DNA from 2 places in the Pseudonocardia sp. CA-142604 genome. Region 1 is predicted to be linked to the other one. Evidence: riboswitches for the same ligand, from Rfam matches in the RefSeq annotation. Region 1 holds a riboswitch; the other holds the start of a gene.
What was found. A riboswitch is a leader RNA that binds a small molecule or an ion and turns the genes downstream of it on or off. The one in region 1 is predicted to bind thiamine pyrophosphate.
Positions count from the first base shown of each region.

Region 2: another riboswitch for thiamine pyrophosphate. It lies ahead of thiO (glycine oxidase ThiO); the one in region 1 lies ahead of ACQPZQ_RS13325 (ABC transporter substrate-binding protein).

Region 1 is NZ_CP192045.1:2,889,337-2,897,387, reverse strand. It holds gene ACQPZQ_RS13335 (ABC transporter ATP-binding protein) at 1-417, opposite strand, end outside; gene ACQPZQ_RS13330 (ABC transporter permease) at 410-1,198, opposite strand; gene ACQPZQ_RS13325 (ABC transporter substrate-binding protein) at 1,195-2,235, opposite strand; TPP riboswitch at 2,227-2,339, opposite strand; gene ACQPZQ_RS13320 (DUF1989 domain-containing protein) at 2,495-3,097, shown strand; gene ACQPZQ_RS13315 (hypothetical protein) at 3,262-3,738, shown strand; gene ACQPZQ_RS13310 (ROK family protein) at 3,824-5,026, opposite strand; gene ACQPZQ_RS13305 (sugar ABC transporter permease) at 5,023-6,501, opposite strand; gene ACQPZQ_RS13300 (ATP-binding cassette domain-containing protein) at 6,501-7,274, opposite strand; gene ACQPZQ_RS13295 (sugar ABC transporter substrate-binding protein) at 7,352-8,051, opposite strand, start outside.
Region 2 is NZ_CP192045.1:9,338,483-9,346,533, reverse strand. It holds gene ACQPZQ_RS42630 (SGNH/GDSL hydrolase family protein) at 1-423, opposite strand, end outside; gene ACQPZQ_RS42625 (DUF3159 domain-containing protein) at 585-1,268, shown strand; gene ACQPZQ_RS42620 (hypothetical protein) at 1,566-2,510, shown strand; gene thiE (thiamine phosphate synthase) at 2,536-3,204, opposite strand; TPP riboswitch at 3,252-3,359, shown strand; gene thiO (glycine oxidase ThiO) at 3,351-4,541, shown strand; gene thiS (sulfur carrier protein ThiS) at 4,519-4,719, shown strand; gene ACQPZQ_RS42600 (thiazole synthase) at 4,722-5,519, shown strand; gene ACQPZQ_RS42595 (VOC family protein) at 5,529-5,870, opposite strand; gene ACQPZQ_RS42590 (gamma carbonic anhydrase family protein) at 5,878-6,417, opposite strand; gene ACQPZQ_RS42585 (Gmad2 immunoglobulin-like domain-containing protein) at 6,514-7,371, shown strand; gene ACQPZQ_RS42580 (hypothetical protein) at 7,384-7,995, opposite strand.

The sequences.
Region 1 (8,051 bases):
GCCGGACAGCTCGTACGGGTGGGCCGACTCGAACCCGGACAGCCCGAACTCGGCGAAGAGCGGCCGGGCCCGCTCCCTAGCGGCCCGTCGGGACATCCCGGCCACCTCCAGGCCCAGCGTCGTGTTGTCCAGGACGGTCCGCCACGGGAAGAGCAGATCCTGCTGGGGCATGTACGCGAAGGGGTCGACGCGACCGGTGGCGTCCTCGCCGTCGACGAGGACCCGGCCGGAGTCGGGGCGTTCCAGGCCGGCGATCACATTGAACAGCGTGGACTTGCCGCAGCCGCTCGGCCCGATCACGGAGACGAACTCACCGGGCGCCACGTCGAAGGTCACCCCGCCGAGCACGGGGAGCCCCGGGTAGGCCTTCCGGAGATCGTCGAGCACCAGCTTGGTCTCGTGGCCGCCCTCAGGCACGACGACGCTCCTTCCCGTGCCACGGGATCACGAGCCGTTGCACGAGGTAGGTGAGAACGAACAGCCCTACGGACAACAGCGCCGTCACCACCACCGCCGCGAGCACGAGATCCGTGCGGAACGAGTTCTTCTGCAGGCTCATGAAGATCCCGAGCCCCGCGGTCGCACCCACGTACTCGGCGAAGATCGCTCCGGTCACGGCGTACGTGATGCCGATCCGCAGCGCCGTGAAGAACGACGGCATCGCCCCGGGCAGGCGCACGTAGCGGAACTGCTTCCAGCGCGACGCCCCCATGCTGCGCAGCAGGTTGGTGGCCTGCCGGTCGGTGGCGGAGAACCCCTCGATCAGCCCGACGGCGATCGGGAAGAACGTCACGAGCGCGATCACCAGTACCTTCGGCAACAGGCCGAACCCGAACCAGATGATCAGCAGCGGCGCGATCGCGATGATCGGCAGCGTCTGGGACGCCACGAGGAGCGGCGTGAACGCCCGTCGCAACCACGGGGAGAAGTCCACGGCGATCGCCAGTGCCCAGCCCACCGCCAGCGACACCCCGAACCCGACCGCCGTGACCTGCAGCGTCGGCAGCGTGTTCTCCCACAGCTGCTCGCGGAACGCCCAGCCCTGCGTGGCCACGCGCAGCGGCGACGGCAGCACCTGCGGCCGGACGCCGGCGGCCGTGACGTACCACTGCCAGGCGATGAGCCCGAGCGCGACGAGGACGAGCGACGGCACGACGGCCGAGACCGTGCGCCGTCCACCCGTGCGTGGTGCGCTCATGGCTTCGCCAGGTACTGGTTGGTGAACCAGGTCGAGAAGTCCGGCCGCTGGGTGAGCGGCTTCCCGTCCGGCCCGGTGAGCACCCCGGAGTCGAAGACCCACCCCGAGAAGCCCGACCACTCGTCCAGCGTCTGCTCGCCCACCTTGCCGGAGCCGTCACGAAGGTACTGGTCGGCGAGCATCTGCTGGCTGCGCATGACGAGCTCCGGCTCCGTGAAGACGCCGGGGTTGGCGTCCATCAGCAGCTGGGCGGCCCTGGCCGGGTCGTCCGCGCCGAGCTGGTAACCCCGCTGCGCCGCCTGCACGAACTTCGCGGCCAGGTCGGGATGTGCCTGCAGCCAGGGGCTGTTGCCGATCAGCAGCACGTTGTAGGCGTCGGGGAAGCCGTAGTCGGTGTAGGCGAAGGTCTTCAGCGGCTGGCCGTGCAGCTCGGCCTCGATGCCCTCCCAGGCCATGAACGGCTCGGTGAAGTCGACCTGCCCGGCGTAGAGCGCCTCGTACGCGGAGGTGCCGAGGACCACCGTCGTGAAGTCGCCCTTGCCCCCGGCGTCGCGGATGACGGCCTGCATCTTGGGCTCCTCCCCCGGCCCGCCGAACCCGCCGTAGGTCTTGCCGTCGAGGTCCTTCGGCGAGGTGATGTCGGCGCGGTCGGCCTTCACCGCGATCCGCGTGGCCCAGTGCTGCAGCACCGCCATCACGGAGGTGATGTCCGCGCCCGCCGCCTTCGAGAAGGTGAACGAGTCCTGGAAGCTGATGCCGAAGTCGGCCGCTCCCGACGAGACGAGCGTGTCGGGCGAGGTGTTGTTGTACGGGAGGAACTGCACGTCCAGCCCGGCGTCGCGGAACCAGCCCTCCTGCTGCGCCACGTAGAGGCCGGTGTGGTTGGTGTTGGGCGTCCAGTCCAGGGCGACCCTGATCGTCTGCTCGCCACCGGCCCCACCAGCGCTCCCGGCACCGCCGCCTGCGCACCCGGCCAGCACGAGCAGGAGCACTGCGGCCAGGACGACGGAGATCCGGTGCGAACGTACGCCGATCACGAGGTTCCTCCCTACGCCGGCATTAACCGGGTCAGGTTCGAACGGTCGGCGGCCGGTCCTGCCGCCCTCTCAGCCTCGGATCGTGGGCTCCCGCGGGTCCCCGGGATGATACGCGGCCGGCAAGGGCCGACGCACACGACGTCCGTCCCGCGTGGTTCGTCCCGATAGCTCTCCAGCTGTGGCGACGACCCATCCGAGGCCCGGTGCCTGCCGGTTCGTCCCCTCGACGCGGCCTGCACCTCGCGATGGAATGGCAGTTGTGCAGGTATCAGGAGAAACCTCCGTCGTCGAGGTCCCCGCGGGAACCGGCCGAGCCGTACGTGTCACCGCGGGCGACCGCGTGCGCCTGATCGACCCGCAGGGCGGGCAGGTGGGTGATGTCTTCGCATTCACCGACGTCGAGCACCACAGCGCGTCACACACCCGCGCAGCGACGAGCCGACTCTTCCCGGCCATCGGCGAACATTTCATGACGCAACGGCGCCGGCCGATCCTCACCCTCGTCGAGGACACCTCACCCGGTTTCCACGACATGCTGATCGCCGCCTGCGATCCCGAGCGGTACGCAGCGCTCGGCGCCACCGGGCACCGCTCGTGCGCGGAGAATCTGCGGGAGGCGCTCGCCGCCGTCGAGCACGGCTACTCCGGGCCCACGCCGCAACCGATCAACGTCTTCATGCGGATCCCCGTGCAGCAGGACGGGCGGCTGCAGTGGCTCGCAGCAGCGACGGCCCCGGGTGACTCGATCACTCTCGAGGCCGTGATGGACTGCCTCGTCGTGGTCTCCGCGTGCCCGCAGGACATCGTCGGGATCAATGCGGGCTCACTGTCTCCGCTCGTGATCGAGGTATCTCCGCCATGATCAGAAAACGCTCGCCGACCAGCTCGACGTCGATGTGCCGCGCAATATCGGAAACACCGAGCCGGGCGTCAAGGCACACGGCGCCAAGCCAGGTAACCATCCATTTTCTTGATCGAGCATCAGTCGACCACAGCGAACCAGCTCTATTCGGATAGGAGACCCGCATGCGATCCGGCGACCGGCGAATGATGTGGCACGGCATGTTCCTCTTTCTCATCGGACTGGTGACCGGCCTGCTCGAGCGGCGCTTCAAGAACATGCGCATGGGAGTGTCCGCGCATCTGGAGGGGGTGGTGAACGGAACCTTCCTGATCGCGCTCGGAGCCATCTGGGGCTACGTCAGACTGCCGCGACGAGCCGAGCAGGCTGCCCGCGGGTCGGCTCTCTACGGCACGTACGGCAACTGGTTCTTCACCACTCTCGGCGCAGCACTGGGCACCGCCGCGGCGAATCCGATCACGTCGGAAGGCCACTCCGGAAAACCGTGGCAGGAGAAAATGATGGGGGCGGGCTTCCTCAGCATCGCCATCTCGATCATCGTTTCCGCGGTGCTGACCCTGGTCGGCCTCGGCCGTAAGGAACCTATTGCGGAGAAGCCCGCCGCGGACCAGGATTCGCCGCCGGCACATCGAACGGCCTGAACGACCTCGGCAACCCGGCCGTGTCCATCGGCTGCCGAACCGCCGCACGAGCACGGCGGTCGGCCGTGGCCGGTTGCGCGTCCACTCAGACCGCCACGAGCACCGGTTCGAAGGCCAGTTCGGCGGCGCCGACCAGCTTCGCGTCACGGCCGAGGGGGCTCGTCTCGATCCGCGTGCCTCCCACCGCCCGGCTCACGAGGCTGCGCTCGTGCACCATCGTCCGGACCGTCGCGACCACCGCCGGGGGCAGGGCGGTGAACAGGTCGCCGAGCACCACCAGCTCGGGAGCCATCATGTTCACCACGGTGATGAGTCCCGTGGCGAGCCATGTCGCGAAGTCGTCGAGCCTGCCGGGCTGCGCGGCGCCCTCCAGCGACCGGAGCTCGGCCACCACCACGCCGCGCGGGGCGTCCTCGGGGAGCCCGAGCGCCCGGCACAGCGCCGCCTCCCCCACCTCCGTCTCCCAGCATCCGCGGGACCCGCAGTAGCAGGGCCGCCCGCCGGGCCGGACCACGAGGTGCCCGATCTCGCCGACATAGCCGCGCGTGCCGCGCAGGGGACGGCCCGCGGAGATCACGCCGCCGCCCACACCCTTGTCGGCGGAGATGTAGACCAGGTCGTCGACGTCACGTGCGTCCCCTCGGACGTGCTCGGCGAGTGCACCGAGCTCGGCGTCGTTCGCCACCTGCACGGGGACCTTCAGCACCGCGCCGAGCCTGCGGCCCAGTGCGACGTCACGCCAGCCGAGGTTGGGCGCCTCGTGCACGAAGCCGTCGTCACTGCGCACCACACCCGGCACCGACACCCCCACCCCCTGTGCCGTGACGGCCAGCTCCTCGGAGAGCAGTTGGGCCGACTCGGCGACGTGGGTGATCACCTCGCCCGGCGTGCGGGTGCGGTGGTGCAGGTTCCAGCTGTGGCGCCCGAGCATCTGTCCGCCGATGCCGACCATCGACATCGACACCTGCTCGACCCGCACGTCCACGGCCAGCACCACGGCGGCCTCCGGCTCGGGCAGCACCATCAGCGACGGACGGCCGGCGCCGTTGCGCTGCACCGGTAAGGCCTCGGTGACCACACCGGCCTCGGCGAGGCCGTCGACCACCGCCTTGATCGTGCTGCGGTTGAGCCCGAGCTCGCTGGCGAGGGTGGCTCGCGTGCACGGACCGTCGACGTGCAGGCGCCGCAGCAACGCTGCGCGGTTGTGCCGCCTGGCCTCGTCCGGCCGGGCGCCCGCGGTGGCGGCGGACGGACCGCCGCCACCGTCGCCGCCCCAGGTGCGGTTCACCTGGTGGCGACCGCCGAACGCCGCCGCGACAGCACGTCCACGCCCGCCGCGAGGAGCAGCACGATCCCGTTGACGAGGAAGACGACGGACGCGGGCTGGCCGAGCAGACCCAGTCCGTTGTTCACCGTGGCAAGCACCGCGCCACCGATGACCGCGTTGCTCAGGCGGCCACGACCCCCGAACAGCGACGTCCCGCCGATCACGGCTCCACCGACCGCGAACAGCAGCGTGTTGCCGCCACCCGCACTCGGCGACACCGAGCCGACCTTCGACGAGTAGATGATCGCGCCGATGGCCGCGAAGGCCGTGGAGATCACGAACACGGCGGCACGGATGCGGACCACGTCGATACCGGCGCGGCGCGCGGCCTCCCGGTTGCCGCCGACCGCGTAGACGTGCCGGCCGAAGCGCGTGCGGTCGAGGACGTAGGTACCGGCGACGAGCAGCACGAGCACGATCGGCACCACGTAGGGCACGCCCGAGATCACCAGCTGGCCCGGCGAACGGTTCACCGTCAGCAGGTAGGTCGCCACCGCGGCGAGAACGACCACGGCGCCGGTCTTGATCAGGACGAGGCCCGTCGGCTGAGCGACGAGACCGAGCCTGCGCCGGGAGACCTGACGGTTGAGCATGACCGCGGCGTAACCGCCGGCGGCCACGACGAACAGAATCCAGCTCCCCAGTGTCGAGAGGTTGCCGTTGGCCACCGCGTTGATCACCGGGTCGCGCAGCCCGAGCGTGCCGCCGTCACCGATGAGCTGCAGGATCACGCCCTGCCAGGCGATGAACAGCGCCAGTGTCACGACGAACGACGGCATGCCGACCTTCGCGACGAGGAAGCCGGTGAGGCAGCCGATCACGACGCCGACCAGCACGGCGAGCAGCATCTCGAGCCACGGGTTCGGGGCGAACCCGATGAGAAGGAGCAGCAGCGCTCCCGCGGAGGCCACCGCGCCCGCCCAGATCCGCAGCAGCACCGCCAGCACGATCGCGAGGACGATCACCGCGGCGAACAGCAGGAAGACGGGCGTGCCCATCGCGCCGAGCAGGTTGCCGTTGCTCACGAGGTGCAGCGCCATCACCGCAGCGGTGAGCCCGGACGCCGTGCCGGCCGCCAGGTCGATCTCCCCGGTGAGCAGGACGAACACCAGGCCCATCGCGATGATCGTCTGCCCGGCGCCCTGCTGGAGGAGGTTGGCGAGGTTCAGCAGGCTCGGGAACGTGTCCGGTGCGAGCACCGTGAACAGGATGAAGAGCGCCAGCAGGCCGAGCAGGGCCGGCAGGGCGCCCAGGTCACCGCCGCGCAGGTTGGTCAGGTAGCCACGGATCGCCTCGCCCGTGCTCCGCGCCGTGGTGTCGATGCCGAAGTCGGCCGCGCGCGAGGAGGCAGGCGCGGCCCGCTCGGCCGCGCTCGTCCCGCTGCTCGGGGCAGCCTTGTCCGTCTGGGCCTCGGGGCCCTCGGTGGGTGCCGTCATCAGACCGTCACGCTCTCGGGTCGCTGCAGGCCGAGATCCCCGGAACGGCCCGCGGTGATCAGCTCGACGGCCTGCGTGTTGGTGATGTCCTTGGTGGGCACCTGGGCGACCATCCGGCCCAGGTACAGGGTGGCGATGCGGTCGGAGACCTCGAAGACGTCGGCCATGTTGTGGCTGATCAGCACGACGCCGAGGCCTTGCTCGGCGAGTCGCCGGATGAGGTCGAGCACCTGACGGGTCTGGGCGACGCCCAGCGCGGCCGTGGGCTCGTCGAGCAGCACGACCTTGGAGTCCCAGAGCACCGCCTTGGCGATGGCGACGGTCTGCCGTTGTCCGCCGGACAACGCCGCCACCGGCATCCGCACGGAGGTCACCGTGCGGACCGAGAGCGACGCGAGGGTGCGCCGGGCGGCCTGCTCCATGTCGGCCTCGTCGAGGAGCCAGGACTTGCCGCGCTCCCGGCCGAGGAACATGTTCTGGACGATGTCGAGGTTGTCCGCCAGCGCGAGGTCCTGGTAGACGACCTCGATGCCGAGCTTCGAGGCGTCGGTGGGCGCGTTGAGCGTCACCGGCCTGCCCTCGAAGAGCACCTCGCCACTGTCGATCGGGTGGATGCCGGCGACGCACTTCACGAGCGTCGACTTGCCGGCACCGTTGTCCCCGACCAGCGCGGTGACCTCACCGGCGCGGACGGTGAGGTCGACGTCGTGCAGCACCTGGACGGCGCCGAAGCTCTTGTTCACCCCGCGCAGCTGCAGGATCGGATCAGTCATACGGGCACCTCCGGTGCCCGTGGGCGGATACGAGTGTCAGGGGGCCCCACTCGTATCCGCCCACGAGGGGTCGAGGGTTACTTGATGCCGAGCTGGTCGCAGGCGGCCTGGGTGGCCGCGACGCAGATCTCGGAGGCCTTGACGGCTCCGGCGTCGACCACGGACTTCACGTTGTCCTTGGTGATGAGCTGCGGGGTCAGCAGCACCGACTTCACGTCGCGGTTGCCCTTCGGGTCCTTCTCCGTCTGGGTGGCGATCGCGTCGGCGGCGGCCGTGTCGCCCTTCGCGAGTGCGGCGGCGAGCTTGGCCGTGGCCTCGGCCTCCTGGTCGATCGGCTTGTAGACCGTCATGTACTGGTCGCCGCGGAGGATGGCCTGCAGGCCGTCGGGGGTGGCGTCCTGCCCGGTCACCGGCACCTTGCCGTTGAGGCCGTACTTGGTGAGCACGGTGATGATCGCGCCGGCGAGACCGTCGTTGGCCGCGACCACGCCGTCGACCTTGCCGCCGTTGCTCGTCAGGATCTGCTCGAAGGTGGTGCCGCCCTGCTGGTTGTCCCAGTTGTCGATGGGCTGCGACTGCACCAGCTTGAGGGCGCCGTCGCCGTACATCGGCTTGAGCACGTTCTGCTGGCCGTTGTAGAAGAGCGTGGCGTTGTTGTCGGTCGGTGCACCCTCGATCTCGATGACCTGGGCGCCCTGCTTGCCGCTCAGCGCCTGGGCGAGACCCTGGCCCTGCAGCTCGCCGACCTTGGTGTTGTCGAACGAGACGTAGTAGTCG
Region 2 (8,051 bases), 3.5 Mb from region 1:
CATCAGCTCGTTGTAGCAGGCCACCCGGCCCCGCAGGCGGCGGATGAGCGGATGCATCCGGCCGAGGTCGAAGCCGGTGAAGACGAACACCTGCGCGCCGGTGGCGGTGACCCGTTCCAGCGCGGCGTCGAAGCGGCGCGCGAGGTCGTCGGTGTCGCAGGTGAAGCGGATGATGTCGTTGCCGCCTGCGCAGAACGCGATGAGGTCCGGCTGCAGCCGCTCGGCCACAGGGAGCTGGTCGGCGACGATCTGGTCGAGCAACTTGCCGCGTACGGCGAGGTTGGCGTAGCGATACCCCGGCCTGGTGGCGCCCAGCCGCTCCGCCACTCGGTCGGCCCAGCCCCGCGGCGTACCGTCCGGCCGCCAGTCGTCCAGACCTTCCGTGAAGCTGTCACCGAGCGCCACGAAACTGTTCCCGGCCACTTCACGTCCTTCCGTTCATGTCCGCTTCACCCCGGTGTTGGGTGCAGATCGCTCCAATATCACCCAGGAGTAGCGGCGCGCGCCAGTGTCGGCCGGGTGATGTGCGGGCTCCGAAGGAGCGTGAAGCGCGCATCCGGGGGGAGATAAGGCACGCTTGCCTGGTGGCTCGTCGCAATCCCAAGCCCGACGCGTCGCTGGCGCACATCCTCGGTGGTCACGGCGGTGCGATCGACGCGACGGTGCCGGTCGTCGGGTTCGTCCTCGTCTTCACACTTGCCGACGCGGCGGCCTGGACGTCCCCCATCGCTTGGGCGGCGGGTGCGGCGCTGCTCACAGCCGTCGTCATCGCCGTGGTCCGGCTGGCCGGTGGCAAGCAGCCGCGAGCCGTGCTGTTCGGCCTGCTCGGAGTGGCAGTGGCCGTGCTCGTGGCGCTCTACACCGGCCGGGCCGTCGACTTCTTCCTCGTCCAGATCGTGTCCAACGCGGCGAGCGCGCTCGCCTGGGCGGTGTCGATCGTGATCAGGTGGCCGCTGCTCGGCGTGGTCGTGGGCACCCTGCTCGGCCAGCGCACCCGCTGGCGGCGCGACCCCGACCTGCTACGCGGCTACCAGCGGGCCAGCTGGTTGTGGGTCGGCCAGTACCTGGTGCGCCTGGCCGTGTTCCTGCCGTTGTACGTGGCCGACGCCGTCGTCCCCCTCGGCATCGCGCGGGTGGTGCTCACCTGGCCGCTCGTCGCGCTGTGCGTGGCGCTGTCCTGGCCGGTGCTCCGTTCGGCCCTGCCGGACGGCCATCGTGGTCTGCGCCATCCGGCAGAAGGAGATGCCGGCTCCCGTTCGGCGACGTGAACGATCTCACCCGACGTTGATCGTCTGGAGCGATCCGGAACGATCGTGCGTTGAAGAGCCGGTACCCGACCGCCGAAGACGTGATCGTCCACAGGAGCCATGCAGCAGTTCCCCAGCGCCCCACGTCCTGACCAACCCCGCAACGGCGGGAGCCACGGCCATCCTCCCCGGATTCCGGCGCCTCGCGCTCCCGGGAACCAGCCGCCGAAGAACCGGATCCCCTCGCCCCGGTCCCCGCAGCCCGAGCCAGCCCGGATCGTCCCGGCCACCGCTACGACGGCGGGCCAGCAGACGGCGGTGCAGACGCAGCCGAATGCCGCCGCCGTCGGCCTGACGATCAACAAGGTGATCGCCGGGGCCGGTGCAGCCGCGACCAGCGCCGTTCTCGGGTCGTTCTTCGGTGCGGAGGGCACGGTGGCGGGCGCCGCGCTGGGGTCGGTCGCGAGCACCGTGGCCACCGCGGTCTACCAGCAGTCGCTCGACCGAACGCGCGATCGGTTGGTGGCGCGGGTCCGGGTGCCCCGGCGCGGTTCCGAGAACGCCCCCGCTGCCGGTTCGGCTGTCCCCGGCCCGGCCCTGGCGGCGGAGCTGGCCGCCGAGGTCACCATGCCGATGCCGCGCATCTCGCCGGAAGGGGCGACCACGCAACTGCGCGTCGAGCCCGCCGTGCCGGCGCGGACCTCACGGCGCCGCTTCGTGCTGTGGTCGGCGGCGACCGTGCTGATCTTCGCGCTGAGCATGCTCGCCGTCACCGGTGTCGAATGGGCCAAGGGCTCCACGCTCACATCGGGGGAGTCCGGGACGTCCGTCGGGAGGGTGTTCGAGGGCAGGCACGAAAGCTCGAGCAAGCACGACGAGACGGTCGAGCCGTCCACGAGGCCGGAGCCGTCGAGGTCTTCCGAGCCCACCACCACCGAGCCGAGCACCAGCGACAGCACCAGGTCGACGGGCACCCCGGAGAGTGGCGCGAACCCGTCGACGGCCCAGGACTCCGGCGGAAATCCCACCTCCCGGGCCGACGTTCCGACCCAGGGTTCGGGCGCGACCGGCGACTCCGGGAGCGGCGGCTCGAGCAACGACCGGTCGGACAGCAGCGGCTCCGGCAGCGACGGTTCCAGGAGTGGCGACTCCGGAAGCGGCGGTTCCAGCGGCAGTGGTTCCGACAGCGGTGGCGCAGGCAATGCCGCCGGGCGCGCTGTGCCGACGCCGCTCGTCCCGGTGCCGGGGGCTCAGGTGCAGTGAGTCCCGGCCGCCCGACGCGGGACGGTCAGGCGCGGACCCGGGCGGCGAGAGCGGCCGCGGCCGCCCGGGGGTCCTCCGCCTGCGTGATCGCCCGCACCACGACGATCCGGTCGGCGCCTGCTGCCAGCACCTCGTCGAGCCGGTCGTGGTCGATGCCACCGATGGCGAACCACGGTCGCGACGGCGACCGGCCGGCGACGGTGCGCACGAGGTCGAGGCCGGGTGCCGGGCGGCCCGGCTTTGTCGGTGTGGGCCAGCAGGGGCCGACGCAGAAGTAGTCCACGCCCGGCTCCTCCGCGGCCCTCGCGGTCTCCTCGGCGCTGTGCGACGAGCGTCCGATGACAACCTCGTCACCCACGATCTTGCGCGCCCATTCGACGGGAAGGTCATCCTGTCCGAGATGCAGCACGTCGGCCCCGGCGGCGAGCGCCACGTCGGCGCGGTCGTTCACCGCGAGCAGCGCCCCGTGCCGGGCGCACGCCTCGGCGAGAACCTCCAGCGCCGCGAGTTCATCCCGAGCCTCCAGGGCGCCGTCCGCGCCCTTGTCACGTAGCTGCACGATGTCGACGCCGCCGGCGAGCGCTGCGTCGGCGAACTCCGCGAGGTCGCCGGTGCGCCGACGCGCGTCGGTGCAGAGGTAGAGGCGGGCGTCGGCCAGTCGCGCGCGCAGCGCGTCTCCGTCGAATCCGGGCACGGGGACCGACCCTACGCGGCTGCATACGCAGCGCGTAGGGTGAACCGCAGGTGACGCACGGGAGCCCGAGTCACGGGCTGAGAGGGGATCTGAAGATCCCGACCGTCGAACCTGATCCGGGTCATGCCGGCGCAGGGAGCGGGGAGATGACGAAGTCACGGTTGGCATTCATCGGTGCAGGTGTGATCGGCCTGTCCTGTGCATGGCGGGCAGCGTCGGCGGGGCTGCGGGTCACGGTGGTCGACCCTGCGCCCGCGTCCGGGGCGTCCTGGGTGGCAGGCGGCATGCTCGCCCCGGTCACCGAGGCCTGGCCCGGCGAGGAGGCGCTGCTGGAGCTCGGCGTCGAGTCCGTGCGGCGCTGGCCGGGCTTCGCCGAGGAGCTCGGTACGGCGGCGGGCCAGTCGGCCGGGCTGCGCACCGAGGGCACCGTGGTGGTGGCCACGGGGTCGGGCGACCGCGCCGAGCTGGACACGTTGGCGGATTACCTCGCCCGGCTCGGCCGCGCGGTCGAACGCCTGTCCGGCCGGGAGCTGCGCCGTCTGGAGCCCGCCCTGGGGCCTGACGTCCGCGGTGGCTTGTCCGTGCCCGGCGACCTCGCGGTCGACAACCGCATGCTGCTCGCCGCACTGCGGACGGCCGCCGAGCGGGCCGGGGTGACCTTCGTGGAGAGCGCCGCGCGCGCCGTCCTCGACGACGGAACGCGCGTCACCGGCGTGCGGACCGACGGCGCCGACCTGGAATCCGACGTCGTCATCGTCTGCGCGGGCGCCCACTCCGGCGCGTTGCACCCGGTCCTCACCGGCCTGGTGCGCCCGGTCAAGGGTGAGATCCTGCGGCTGGCGCACCGCGCCGGGGCATTCCCGCCTCCGAGCCGCACCGTGCGGGCCCTCGTGGACGGGCGCCCGGTCTACGTCGTGCCGCGTGACGGGGGCGGCCTCGTCGTCGGCGCCACGCAGGCCGAGACCGGCTTCGACACCGAGGTGACCGTCGGTGGCGTGCGCGACCTGCTGCGCGACGCCGAGCGCGTGCTCCCCGGCATCGCCGAGTACGCGCTGGTCGAGAGCGCCGCCGGCCTGCGCCCCGGCAGCCCCGACAACCTGCCGCTGGTGGGCCCGCTCGGCCCGGAGGGGCTGCTCGTCGCCACCGGCCACCACCGCAACGGGATGCTGCTCGCGCCGGTCACAGCCGACGCCGTGCTGCAACTGCTGTACGGCCGTCCGGTACCTGATGCGATGCGCCCGGCCGATCCAGCACGCGTCACCGGCGCCGCTCCCAGCGCAGACCGAGGCCATCGGTACCCCGAGGAGGTTGCACGTGCACGTGTGGATCAACGGTGAACAGCGCGAGCTCGGCACGGGTGCGAGCGTGCTCGACGCCCTCGCGTCGCTGGGCGCGCCGAGCACCGGCGTGGCGGTGGCGGTGAACGGTGAGGTCGTTCCGAGGGCCGACTGGGCAGCCACCACGCTTGCCGACGGTGCTCGGATCGAGGTGCTGACGGCGGTGCAGGGAGGATGACGATGATCGGAGACTCAGTGACGAGCTCGTCCGTCGAGGGCGAGGTCCTAGTAATCGGCGGGCGGAAGATCTCCTCCCGGCTGATCATGGGCACCGGTGGCGCCTCGAACCTGGAGATCCTGGAGCGGGCGCTCGTCGCGTCCGGCACCGCGCTGACCACCGTGGCGATGCGGCGGATCGACGCGGCCACCGGCACGGGGGTGCTCGACCTGCTGCGCCGCCTCGACATCGAGGTGCTGCCCAACACGGCGGGGTGCCGCACCGCAGCGGAGGCCGTGCTCACCGCGCGGCTGGCGCGCGAGGCACTCGAGACCGACCTCGTGAAGCTCGAGGTCGTGGCCGACGAGCGCACCCTGCTGCCCGACCCGATCGAGCTGCTGGACGCTGCCGAGCAGCTCGTCGACGACGGGTTCACGGTGCTCCCCTACACCAACGACGACCCCGTGCTGGCCCGCAAGCTGGAACAGGCGGGCTGCGCCGCAGTGATGCCACTGGGCTCGCCGATCGGCACCGGGCTGGGCATCCGCAACCCCCACAACATCGAGATGATCGTGGCCGCGGCTTCGGTCCCGGTCGTGCTGGACGCCGGGATCGGCACCGCGTCGGAGGCCGCGGAGGCGATGGAGCTGGGCTGTGACGCCGTGCTGCTCGCCACAGCGGTGACGCGGGCGGGCAACCCCGAGCGGATGGCGCACGCGATGCGGCTGGCGGTGGAGGCGGGGCGCGCCGCGCGGGAGGCAGGACGCATCCCGCGCCGCTACTGGGCGCAGGCCTCCTCCCCGGACCCCGACCCCAGCTGACGACGGCCCTCACTCCACGAAGCAGAACTCGTTGCCTTCCGGGTCGTGCATCACCTGGAAGGAGCCCTGCGCATCGGTGACGACGTCGCCGATTCGCGTGGCCCCGAGCGCCACGGCCTCGTCCGCGGCCGGTCCGATGGCCGGCACGGCGAGGTCGAGGTGCAGCCGGTTCTTGGTGGCCTTGGGCTCGGGTACCGCCTGGAACGCGAGCCGCGGCGTGCGCGGCGGATCGACGTAGGACCACGACGCCGCACGGTCCACCGGCTCCCCGCCCAGCAGGGCCGCCCAGAACCGGACGAGCCGCGCCGGGTCGTGGCAGTCGACGACGATCTCGTCGAGTCGGGCGCGCACGTGCCCCTCAGCCCTCGTGCACCGGGACGACCGGTGTGACGCTCGCGCGGTGGCGCCGGGCCAGCTCCTGGTAGATCCCCGGGTTGCCCTCCACCCACCAGCGGGCGGACTGCGTCAAAGGCCCCTTCACCCTGGCCACCGTGTCCAGCACGAGCTGCTCGTCGGACACCACGGTGTTGGGCGCGACGGTGGCGCCCGCTCCGATCAGGCAACGCGCCCCGATGCGGGCGCCGTCCTGGATCGTCGAGCCGTTGCCGATCAGCGCCTCGCGGCCGATCACCGCACCGTGCACCACGCAGAGGTGGCCGATCGTCGCGCCCGGACCGACCTCGGTGACGGGATCCGTTCCGCCGTGCAGCACGCAGCTGTCCTGCACGTTTGCGCCCTCGCGGACGATGATCGGGCCGAAGTCGGCGCGGAGCACCGCGTTGTACCAGATGGATGCGTGTGCCTCGACGTGCACGTCGCCGACGAGCGTGGCGGTGGGAGCGATGAAGGCGTCGGGATGCACGGTCGGGGACTTACCCTCGAACGAGAACAACGGCATGGGCCGCAGGGTGCCACCCGGGCGCGTCCGGCGCGTCGTGCGGGCGGCCGGGCGGCATCCGGCACGGTGGAACCGAACCCTGCGGAGGTGCTCGGGATGCTCGTGCGACGTGGTACTCCACTGGCCCTCGTCGTCCTCGCGGTGCTCCTCGGTGGATGCAGCGGCGCGCCTCCGCCGTCGGGAGACGCATCGGGTCCCGCCAGGACCGCCGAGTCGGGCCCACCCTCGAGCCCGCCGGCGTCCGATGCGGTCGCACTGCCCGTCTACTACCTGGCATCGACCCCGGCCGGCATCCGGTTGCAGCGGGAGTTCCACCGCGCTCCGTCCACCGACGTGGCGAGCGACGCCGTGCGGGAGATGCTGGCCGCCCCCACCGGGATCGATCCCGACTACCACTCGCACTGGCCGCCCGGTACCCAGCTGCGCAGCCCGGTGCGCACCGAGAACGACGCGATCGTCGTCGACCTCGCTCTTCCGCAGGATGCCCAGGTGGGCGCCGAGTTCGCGCAGCTCTCGGTGCAGCAGCTGGTGTTCACCGTGCAGGCCGGGCTGCAGTCCACCGACCCCGTGCGGATCCTGGTGGACGGTGCGCCCGTGGACCAGCTGTGGGGAGTCGCCACGGCCGAGCCGGTGGTGCGCGGCGACGAGTACGCACTCCGCTCCCTCGTGCAGATCGACGGGCCCGCCCACGGTGCCGTGGTGGGGCCCAACGTGGAGGTGATCGGGGAGGCCGCGGTGTTCGAGGCGACCGTCGGATGGCAGGTGCTGCGTGGCGGTGCGGTGCTGAAGTCGGGCTTCACGAGCACGACGGAGGGCCAGCGGTTCGCTCCGTTCGCCTTCACGGTGCCGCTTGCGCCGGGGGAGTACGTCATCCGGGTGCTGGAGGACGACCCGTCGGACGGCGAGGGACGTCCCGTGCTCACCGACGACAAGGCCGTGACCGTGCGGGGATGAGGGGACCGGCGCTCAGTCGGGCGGGCGCGCCGGGGCACGCAGGCCCAGGCTCCGCAGCTCGAGCGCCGCAAGCCCGTGCACGACGGCCCGGTCGTCGCGCCGCCATGCGGCGGCCGGATCGGGCGACACCTTCCGCAGCCGCCGGACCGGTTGGCGGGTCATGGCGCGCAGGGCCAACAGGTCGGAGTCGACCGACCGCACCGCGACGGCCGACCGGGCCGCCCGCGCGTAGCGGATGCGCAGCGGCAGCCACAGCAGGAGCACCGGCAGCGCCCCCAGCACGATGATCCCGATCTCGGCGCCGAGCGCGACGGACGCGATCGTCTCCATCTGCTGCCGCCCCGCAGCGGCCAGCGCGTCGCCCGCCCCGGTGCCGGTGCCGAGCCCGCGCGCGAGATCGTCCCCCACGAAGGGCACCTGCTGCGCGGTCCGTGCCGCGTCGTCGAAGGCGCCGCGGATCGTGTCGCCCGCGCCGGCGAGCGCCCGCGAGGGGCCCTGGAGGGCGAGGATGAGCTCGCGCGCGGCACGTCCGACCACCACGCACAGCACCACCCAGCCGACGGCCAGCGCGTCCGCCAGGAGCTGGAGCATCACCCGCACCGGACGTTCGGCGTAGAACCGCATGGCGGCGCAGCTTACGACCATGAAGCCGCCCGAGCGCGCGATCGTTCAGGCCTCGA